Regions from separate parts of the Pedobacter steynii genome, predicted to be linked through region 2. Evidence: riboswitches for the same ligand, from Rfam matches in the RefSeq annotation. Region 2 holds a riboswitch; the other holds the start of a gene.
What was found. Region 2 has a riboswitch for thiamine pyrophosphate ahead of BFS30_RS10510 (TonB-dependent receptor). Riboswitches for the same ligand answer to the same signal wherever they lie in the genome.

Region 1 (3,853 bases), 2.1 Mb from region 2:
TGGCGCGACCTACAATGATTTTGATACCTGCGAGTATGATTTTCAATACGACATCAATTTTTCCACCAAAAAGGTCAATGTAGCGTATACGTATGGAGATTGTGATGAAGGCAGGACACCTCCAGAAGATGAGTACCTGAATTTCAGCTATCCTTTTAAAAAGATACTCAGGATGGATGAATTTACCCCCGGAAATACGGAACACAAAATCCCGGGCAAAAACAAATATTTCTATTACTAAATTTGCAACAGAAACTGCTTTCGATCAAGACGGTTCAAACCAGGCTTACAGAAGTACTTTTTTATGATACAGGCGCTAAGTCTTTATGGTACAGACCCTAAATCGAAAATGAAACTAAATTTGTTGGAATAAAGTCATTATTCGCCAATTAAATTAATCATAAGAAGATTAATTATCAATAATAAGTACTTTGTTTTAATCTGAAAACAGATCGTTTCTTCCAAAAACCCTTCCCGGTCCTTTCCTTTTTTTACCCCATAATCCATAGGTTATCCTCCGTATTCAGCCCGATATGACGCCGGACTGAGTCCACAGTAAGTCCACACTGAGTCCACAGTGAGTCCACGTTTTTTTCGGAAAAACCTGAACCAGCCGTGTACCTGGCCTGGACAAGCAGTGGATTCATTACGAAGGTAACTTGGACGCGTCCCGAATTATACTTAACTTCAAATTAAATAAACTCAAATAAATATGGCAAGATTAAAAGGAAAATTTCTTATTGGTGCAATAGGAAACCTCACATTCAAAAAACACAGAAAAGAACAGATTGTGCAGACAAAACCTGGAAAGGGTGGCGTAAAACAAACTAAAGAAACAAAAAAGGCAGCACTTGTATTTGGCAAAGCGAGCAGGTTCTCTAATTGTCTCCGTCAGAGCTTCGGCTTCCTGATTGAAGACCGTTACGACGGAGGAATGGTGAACCGCCTGAATAAAGAAAACTTCGCAATCTTTAAACAATGCTACCAGCCTGAAACGGAAAGTTACGAATTTAAACCGGATAGTTTCAGAAGATTAAATGGTTTTGATTTTAACACCAAATCACCATTGAAGGATAGCTTATGGGTGGAACCTTCCGTACAACTGGTCGGGCAGGAGCTCCAGATCCGAATTCCTGATTTTGAAATCCCGTCCGATTTCAAATTTCCACCGCACAGCAACATCTGCAGTGTGGAATTAAGTATCTACCTTCTTTCTATCGAAACCTGTTACCAACAACAAATACGTCTGGAAGCGTTGCAAATTTCCAATGCACAAAAAATGGTACCTTCCAGGGAATGGAAAATAGAGATCCCGGACGGATGCATCTGTGTTACCGGTCTGGCATTACACTATTATCGCAATCAGGGAAATCTAACCGTCCCGGTTAATCATAAAGAATTTAACCCCGCGGTAATCGTAAATGCGACAGTTAGCAATGGAAAATTCAATCTACCCTGGGATGTCAGCTGGCATTATGCGGCAATTAGATTCAGACCGAAAAACCAGGACGATCTTTCAAACCAGGAGACAACATCAGAATAACATCATGATCGTTTTATCCTAACTGGAAAACTAAAAAATGACAATGAAAAGAAACCCCGAAAACCGGGGTTTCTTTTTTTCAAAAAAATAATCTAGTTTTACAAAAAAACTTTAGGGGTGCCTTGCGCTGAGAAATACCCTTTGAACCTGATGCAGTTAGTACTGCCGAAGGGAAAAGTAGAAGCAACTTAAGTTGCCGTCTTTTCATGCCTGTAAAAAGGTCATGCCTATAGTTTTTCCAATTTTTCAAAATATGGAAATAACTGTAAATCAAAAAAACTACCAGCTTAACGATAATTGTTCCGTAGAACAAATGCTTGCAGAGGTCTTAAAAATCCCTGTTCAGGGGATTGCTGTGGCCATTAACCAGACCATCATTCCTAAAACCGACTGGCCCGGACGAGAAGTCCAGCATGGCGACCGCATCACGGTGATCAAAGCCACCCAGGGCGGTTAAACCCATCGAAACATACCAATCCATCCAACATAAATTTTCTTAACCAAGAAATCACAAATTATGAAACACGAAAAGACGCCAGACGAACAAGTCATCAGCCGAACTCCTTTTCCGGCATCCAAAAAGATTTTTGTAAAAGGCCAGCTCCATGATATCCAGGTGGCAATGCGTGAAATTACCTTAAGTGATACCAAAATCCATAACGGATTCGGAGCCACAGAACCTAATCCACCGGTAACCATTTACGACACAAGTGGCCCTTATACCGATCCGAATGCGGATATCGATGTGAAACGTGGCTTGCCGAAACTGAGAGAGAAGTGGATCACCGACCGGAATGATGTGGAACAACTGGATCACATCTCTTCAGATTATGGGCAACAGCGACTGGCAGATGCCAAACTGGATGACCTGAGGTTCGCTTACATCAACAAACCATACAAAGCGACTCCAGGCAGTAATGTTTCTCAGATGCATTACGCTAAAAAAGGAATCATCACCGCAGAAATGGAATATATTGCCATTAGGGAAAATCAAAGGATCGATCTTTTGAACGAACAGCTGGGCAGTCAATATGGTGTGATGAGTCACCAGCACCAGGGTCATAGCTTCGGCGCAAATACACCAAAGGGTTACATCACCCCGGAGTTCGTCAGAGAGGAAGTGGCGGCAGGAAGGGCAGTGATCCCCTGCAACATCAACCACCCGGAACTGGAACCGATGATCATCGGCCGTAATTTCCTGGTAAAAATCAATGCGAACATCGGAAACTCTGCGGTGACCTCTTCGATTGAGGAAGAAGTAGAAAAAGCAGTATGGGCATGCAGATGGGGTGCAGATACGATCATGGACCTTTCTACAGGTAAAAACATTCATGAAACCAGAGAGTGGATCATCCGCAACTCCCCTGTTCCGATTGGCACAGTACCGATTTACCAGGCTTTGGAAAAAGTAAATGGTAAAGCGGAGGACTTAACCTGGGAATTGTTCAGGGATACGCTGATTGAACAGGCAGAACAGGGAGTCGATTATTTCACGATCCATGCTGGGGTATTGCTTCGCTACATTCCTTTAACGGCAAAAAGAGTTACCGGAATCGTGTCCCGCGGGGGATCGATCATGGCAAAATGGTGTCTGGCACATCATAAGGAAAGTTTCCTTTACACCCATTTTGAAGAAATCTGCGAAATCATGAAGGCTTACGATGTCGCTTTCTCACTTGGAGATGGCCTAAGGCCAGGTTGTATTGCCGATGCGAATGATGAAGCGCAGTTTGCCGAACTGGAAACATTGGGTGAACTGACCAAAATTGCCTGGAAACATGATGTGCAAACGATCATTGAAGGTCCTGGCCATGTGCCGATGCACCTGATCAAGGAAAACATGGAGAAACAGCTGGAACATTGCTCTGAAGCTCCTTTTTATACCTTAGGGCCACTCACCACAGACATCGCTCCTGGTTATGACCACATCACTTCTGCCATTGGAGCGGCGATGATTGGCTGGTTTGGAACGGCAATGTTGTGTTATGTGACGCCAAAAGAACACCTCGGACTTCCGAATAAGAAAGATGTAAAAGACGGGGTAATCACTTACAAGATTGCAGCCCATGCCGCGGATCTTGCCAAAGGACATCCGGGTGCACAATACCGGGACAATGCTTTGAGCAAGGCCAGATTCGAGTTCAGATGGGAAGATCAGTTTAACCTTTCCCTGGATCCGGATACCGCAAAAGAGTTTCATGATGAAACCCTTCCTGCCGATGGCGCCAAGATCGCGCACTTCTGCTCGATGTGTGGCCCTAACTTCTGTTCGATGAAAATCACACAGGATGTGAGGGACTATGCAGCCAA
Region 2 (3,853 bases):
TGGTGATATCTCCCATATAAGCATAGCTATAGGTATACCCGTTGCTCTCATATTTTTTGTTCAATATGTTGTTCACCAAGAGTCCAAGGTTGATATTTTTGATTCCTTTAATTTGGAAATCATACCCAAGCCTGGCGTTGTTTACCCAGTAAGCCTTTAGCATTTTGTTTTCACTTTGTGTATTGTCCATATATTGCTTACTGATGTATTTGCTTTGCAGGGCAGCAGCAAAGCCTTTAAATGGTTTGTACACCAGTTCTCCTGAAACCACAGCGGCAGGAGAAAAAGAGATATCAGGATTTGAATAGGTATTGACGATTAAACTGGTGCTTTCGTCTTCTTCAGTATTGGCGATATAATCTACATAGTTTTTAATTTTATTTCTGCTGAAAGCTGCATTTGCATTTATTGCGAATTTCGAACTGATTACATAAGCCCCATCCAGTTCGACGCCTATCCGGTAACTTTTGTCTACATTCTGGCGGTAAGCATCTGCATATTCATTGATTTCTCCGGTGAAGATCAGCTGATCTTTATAGAACATCCCGTATACATTTACACCGACATTGAAGGTGTTGTCATTAAAACGATAACCTGCTTCCACATTATTCAAACGTTCAGTTTTAGGCGAAGGAAGTCCTTTTTTCAGATTGGTAAAATCATCACGGTTAGGTTCTTTATTGGCTACACTAAATGAGGTATAAATATTACTTTGTTGATTCAGGAAGTAGGTTGCCCCAACTTTAGGATTGAAGAAATTATAGTTGTTGCTAAAGTTAATTGGTTCCAGGTTTTTATCGGTACCGCTGATATCATAGCTGACTGTTCGATATTGCAGATCAGCAAACAGGCTAAGCTGATCAATTGGGCTATAGTTGACTTTGAAATAGGTGTTGAAGTCATTTTTGTTTCCTTTGCCATCATAATAATGATCAGTATTGCTCAGACCTATAGGGAATTTAGACCAGATTACCTGTCCGAAATGCTTACCTCTATACTCATTGTAAGCCCCGCCAAGAGTGAAGTTTAAATTAGATTGAGGTTGATAATTGAATGCATAAGTAAGTCCGTAAAAATTATTATCCAGCCAACGGCGGCGAATGAGGTCAGTACGGTCTTTTAGTTCTCCATCCACGATTACTCCTGGTTGTTTGTACTTTTTGTACTTGTCTTTTAACTTGAATTCTTCAAAGTATCCTTTACCATCTGTATAATGCAATGCTCCATTAAACGAAAATTGTTCATTAAACTGTTTGGCATAGATGGCCTGGTAATGGTTTTGTGTATAGTTGTCCGTCTGGTCTTTATAAGTAAAAGGATTATACGTTCTGTTTCCTGAATTGAGTAAATTTTCCAGTTCTTCCGGTTTAAGACCTTCATTAGCTGCGTAGTCTTTCATTCCCTGTATATCTCCTTTTAATCTTGACTCTGGAATACCGCTCCAGGCCTGATAGGTCTTTTCTGTTCCGGAGAAGACATTTAGCCTTAGCAGCTCGTTTTTTCCGTGATAAGCACCGGAAAGAAAATAGGATTTTAAGGTAGAGGCAGCACGGTCAATATACCCATCGGATTTTACACGGGATAATCTGCCGTCAAAACTCCATTTATTATCAATCAGGCCAGTTCCTACTTTGACGGTGTTTTTAAGCGTATTGAAAGACCCGAATGTATTGTTAAGTTCTGCATAGGCTTTTTCCGAAGGAGCAAGGGTCTGGATATTTAAGCTTCCGCCAAAAGCGCCGGCCCCATTGGTTGAGGTTCCTACGCCTCGCTGAATTTGAACATTTTCTATTGAAGAGGCGAAATCAGGCATGTTTACCCAAAAGATACCCTGACTCTCACTATCGTTATAAGGAATACCGTTGATCGTTACGTTGATTCTGCTGGCATCGCTTCCCCGGATCCGGATACCGGTATAACCTACACCGGCGCCTGCATCTGAAGTGACCACTACTCCTGGAGTATTGTTTAAAATAAAAGGAAGGTCTTGTCCAAAGTTGTTCTGCTGAATTTCCTCTCTGTTTAGATTCCTATAAGTAGTAGCTGATTTTTCATTAGCTCTGGTGGCCCTTACAATGACTTCATCAGCCAGAAATGCAGAAGGGCTTAAACTGAAATTCACAATCTGGTCTGCACTGAGCTCTATTTTTTTTTCGATCGTCTGATAGCCAACAAAGCTCACTACTAATGTATAATTACCGGCTTTAAGATTCGTTAATTGGTATTTACCTTCTGCGTTAGCAGTAGCTCCGGTGGATTTTTCCTTTAAACGCATAGATGCTCCGGGTAATACCTGATTTGATTTTTCGGATACTGATCCGGAAATACTGAACTGTGCCTTCACTAAAACTGGCAACAGTAACATAGCTAATGCTATGGTCATTAATCTTTTCAATTCTTTGATTTTTAGTTAAACCACTGTAAGTAAGGGGTACTTACAGCCCAGTTAAACTCCATAACTCCAATCCCTCCGCCGGCATTATCCGGATCAGGTGCATATATCTGTTTACAGATATAATGGGTATGCTCTCAGCCTGTTTTCGTGTTTTTTACAAAACAAGGCACCCCTTTTTGATGAAACAAAGGTATTGATAAAAATTGAATAGCAAGGAAATGGCTTACGTTATGGCTTTTCCAGGAATAATTGTACGGCTTCTATAGCATTCTTTAGTCTTTCTTCTTGTCCGCTGATCAGCACATAGTTTGCATTCAGGTTCAGTAATTCCTGATGCCATATTTGCATAAAATGTTCTCTTTTGTGAGGAAAATCACGCAATGGATCTTCCTGCCATGGGAGGTCAATGTCCATCAGAAGATAGAGATCATACGTATAGTTTGGCAAGGCGTCCAGTACCATTCTTGGTGTCTCCCCGAAGACTTCATCGCTCCAGATCTTCACTGTAATGAAAGTCGTATCACAAAAGATCAGCTCTTTTTCTGCGATGGCAAGAATAGATTCCTCCAGTGCAAGCTGTCCGTGAAACATATTGATTTCGTCTTGTAGGGTACAGGGATCGGTTAGCGCAGCGCAATAATACCTTGCGTATTCAGGGACCCAAAGGGTTTTGTAATGCTTAGCCAGCTGTTGTGTAATAGTCGATTTTCCGGTGCTCTCAGGTCCGACGATAGCAATTTTCTTAATTTGTTTGTTCACGGTAGGTTTTCCTCCAGTCTAAATAGCCTTTGATGGCGATCGCCACCAGGAAGGCATAAAAAACAGCACTTAAATTTAGATTTTTGTAGATGTATAATGGAATATAACAAAGATCAACAATGATCCAGAGTATCCAGTTTTGAAGAATTTTTCTGGTCAGCATCAACTGCGCTACAAAGCTTAATGCGGTACAAAAACCATCTTCGTAAGGAACGTTTGTGTCGGTGTACTTATCCAGATAAAGACCTAATACCGCGGATAGGATCAGCACGGATCCACCTGCAATCCACCAACCTTTTAGGGATAAGTTAGTGATAGGTTTATCATCACTTGCTTTGTTATTGATCCAAAAATACCAGCCATAAAAAGCACTGCAAAGGAAATAAAACTGTAGGGCCATATCACCGTACATTTTTGCATCATAGAATACCCAGGCATAGGCAACGACACTAATAATAGAAATCGGCCAGCTGAGTACATTTTCCTTTGTGGCCAGATAAATGCAAATAAACCCGGAAATGACGCCAAGCCATTCCTGCCATGAGGTATGCTTAAACTGATCGACGATCAATTGAAAAAAAGAAGCTTCGAGAAGTAACATGAACCAAATGTAGTTATCCTAAAATAAACGCACATAAAAAATCCGGCAGAAATCATTTTTCTGCCGGATCATAAACCAAACAAACTATTTATGAAGAT

Region 1: another riboswitch for thiamine pyrophosphate. It lies ahead of thiS (sulfur carrier protein ThiS); the one in region 2 lies ahead of BFS30_RS10510 (TonB-dependent receptor).

What each region holds. Positions count from the first base shown of each region.
Region 1 covers NZ_CP017141.1:4,618,165-4,622,017, reverse strand. The annotation lists gene BFS30_RS19105 (hypothetical protein) at 1-241, shown strand, start outside; gene BFS30_RS19100 (hypothetical protein) at 713-1,543, shown strand; TPP riboswitch at 1,647-1,734, shown strand; gene thiS (sulfur carrier protein ThiS) at 1,797-2,000, shown strand; gene thiC (phosphomethylpyrimidine synthase ThiC) at 2,061-3,853, shown strand, end outside.
Region 2 covers NZ_CP017141.1:2,541,936-2,545,788, forward strand. The annotation lists gene BFS30_RS10510 (TonB-dependent receptor) at 1-2,383, opposite strand, end outside; TPP riboswitch at 2,449-2,580, opposite strand; gene BFS30_RS10515 (AAA family ATPase) at 2,624-3,154, opposite strand; gene pnuC (nicotinamide riboside transporter PnuC) at 3,138-3,755, opposite strand.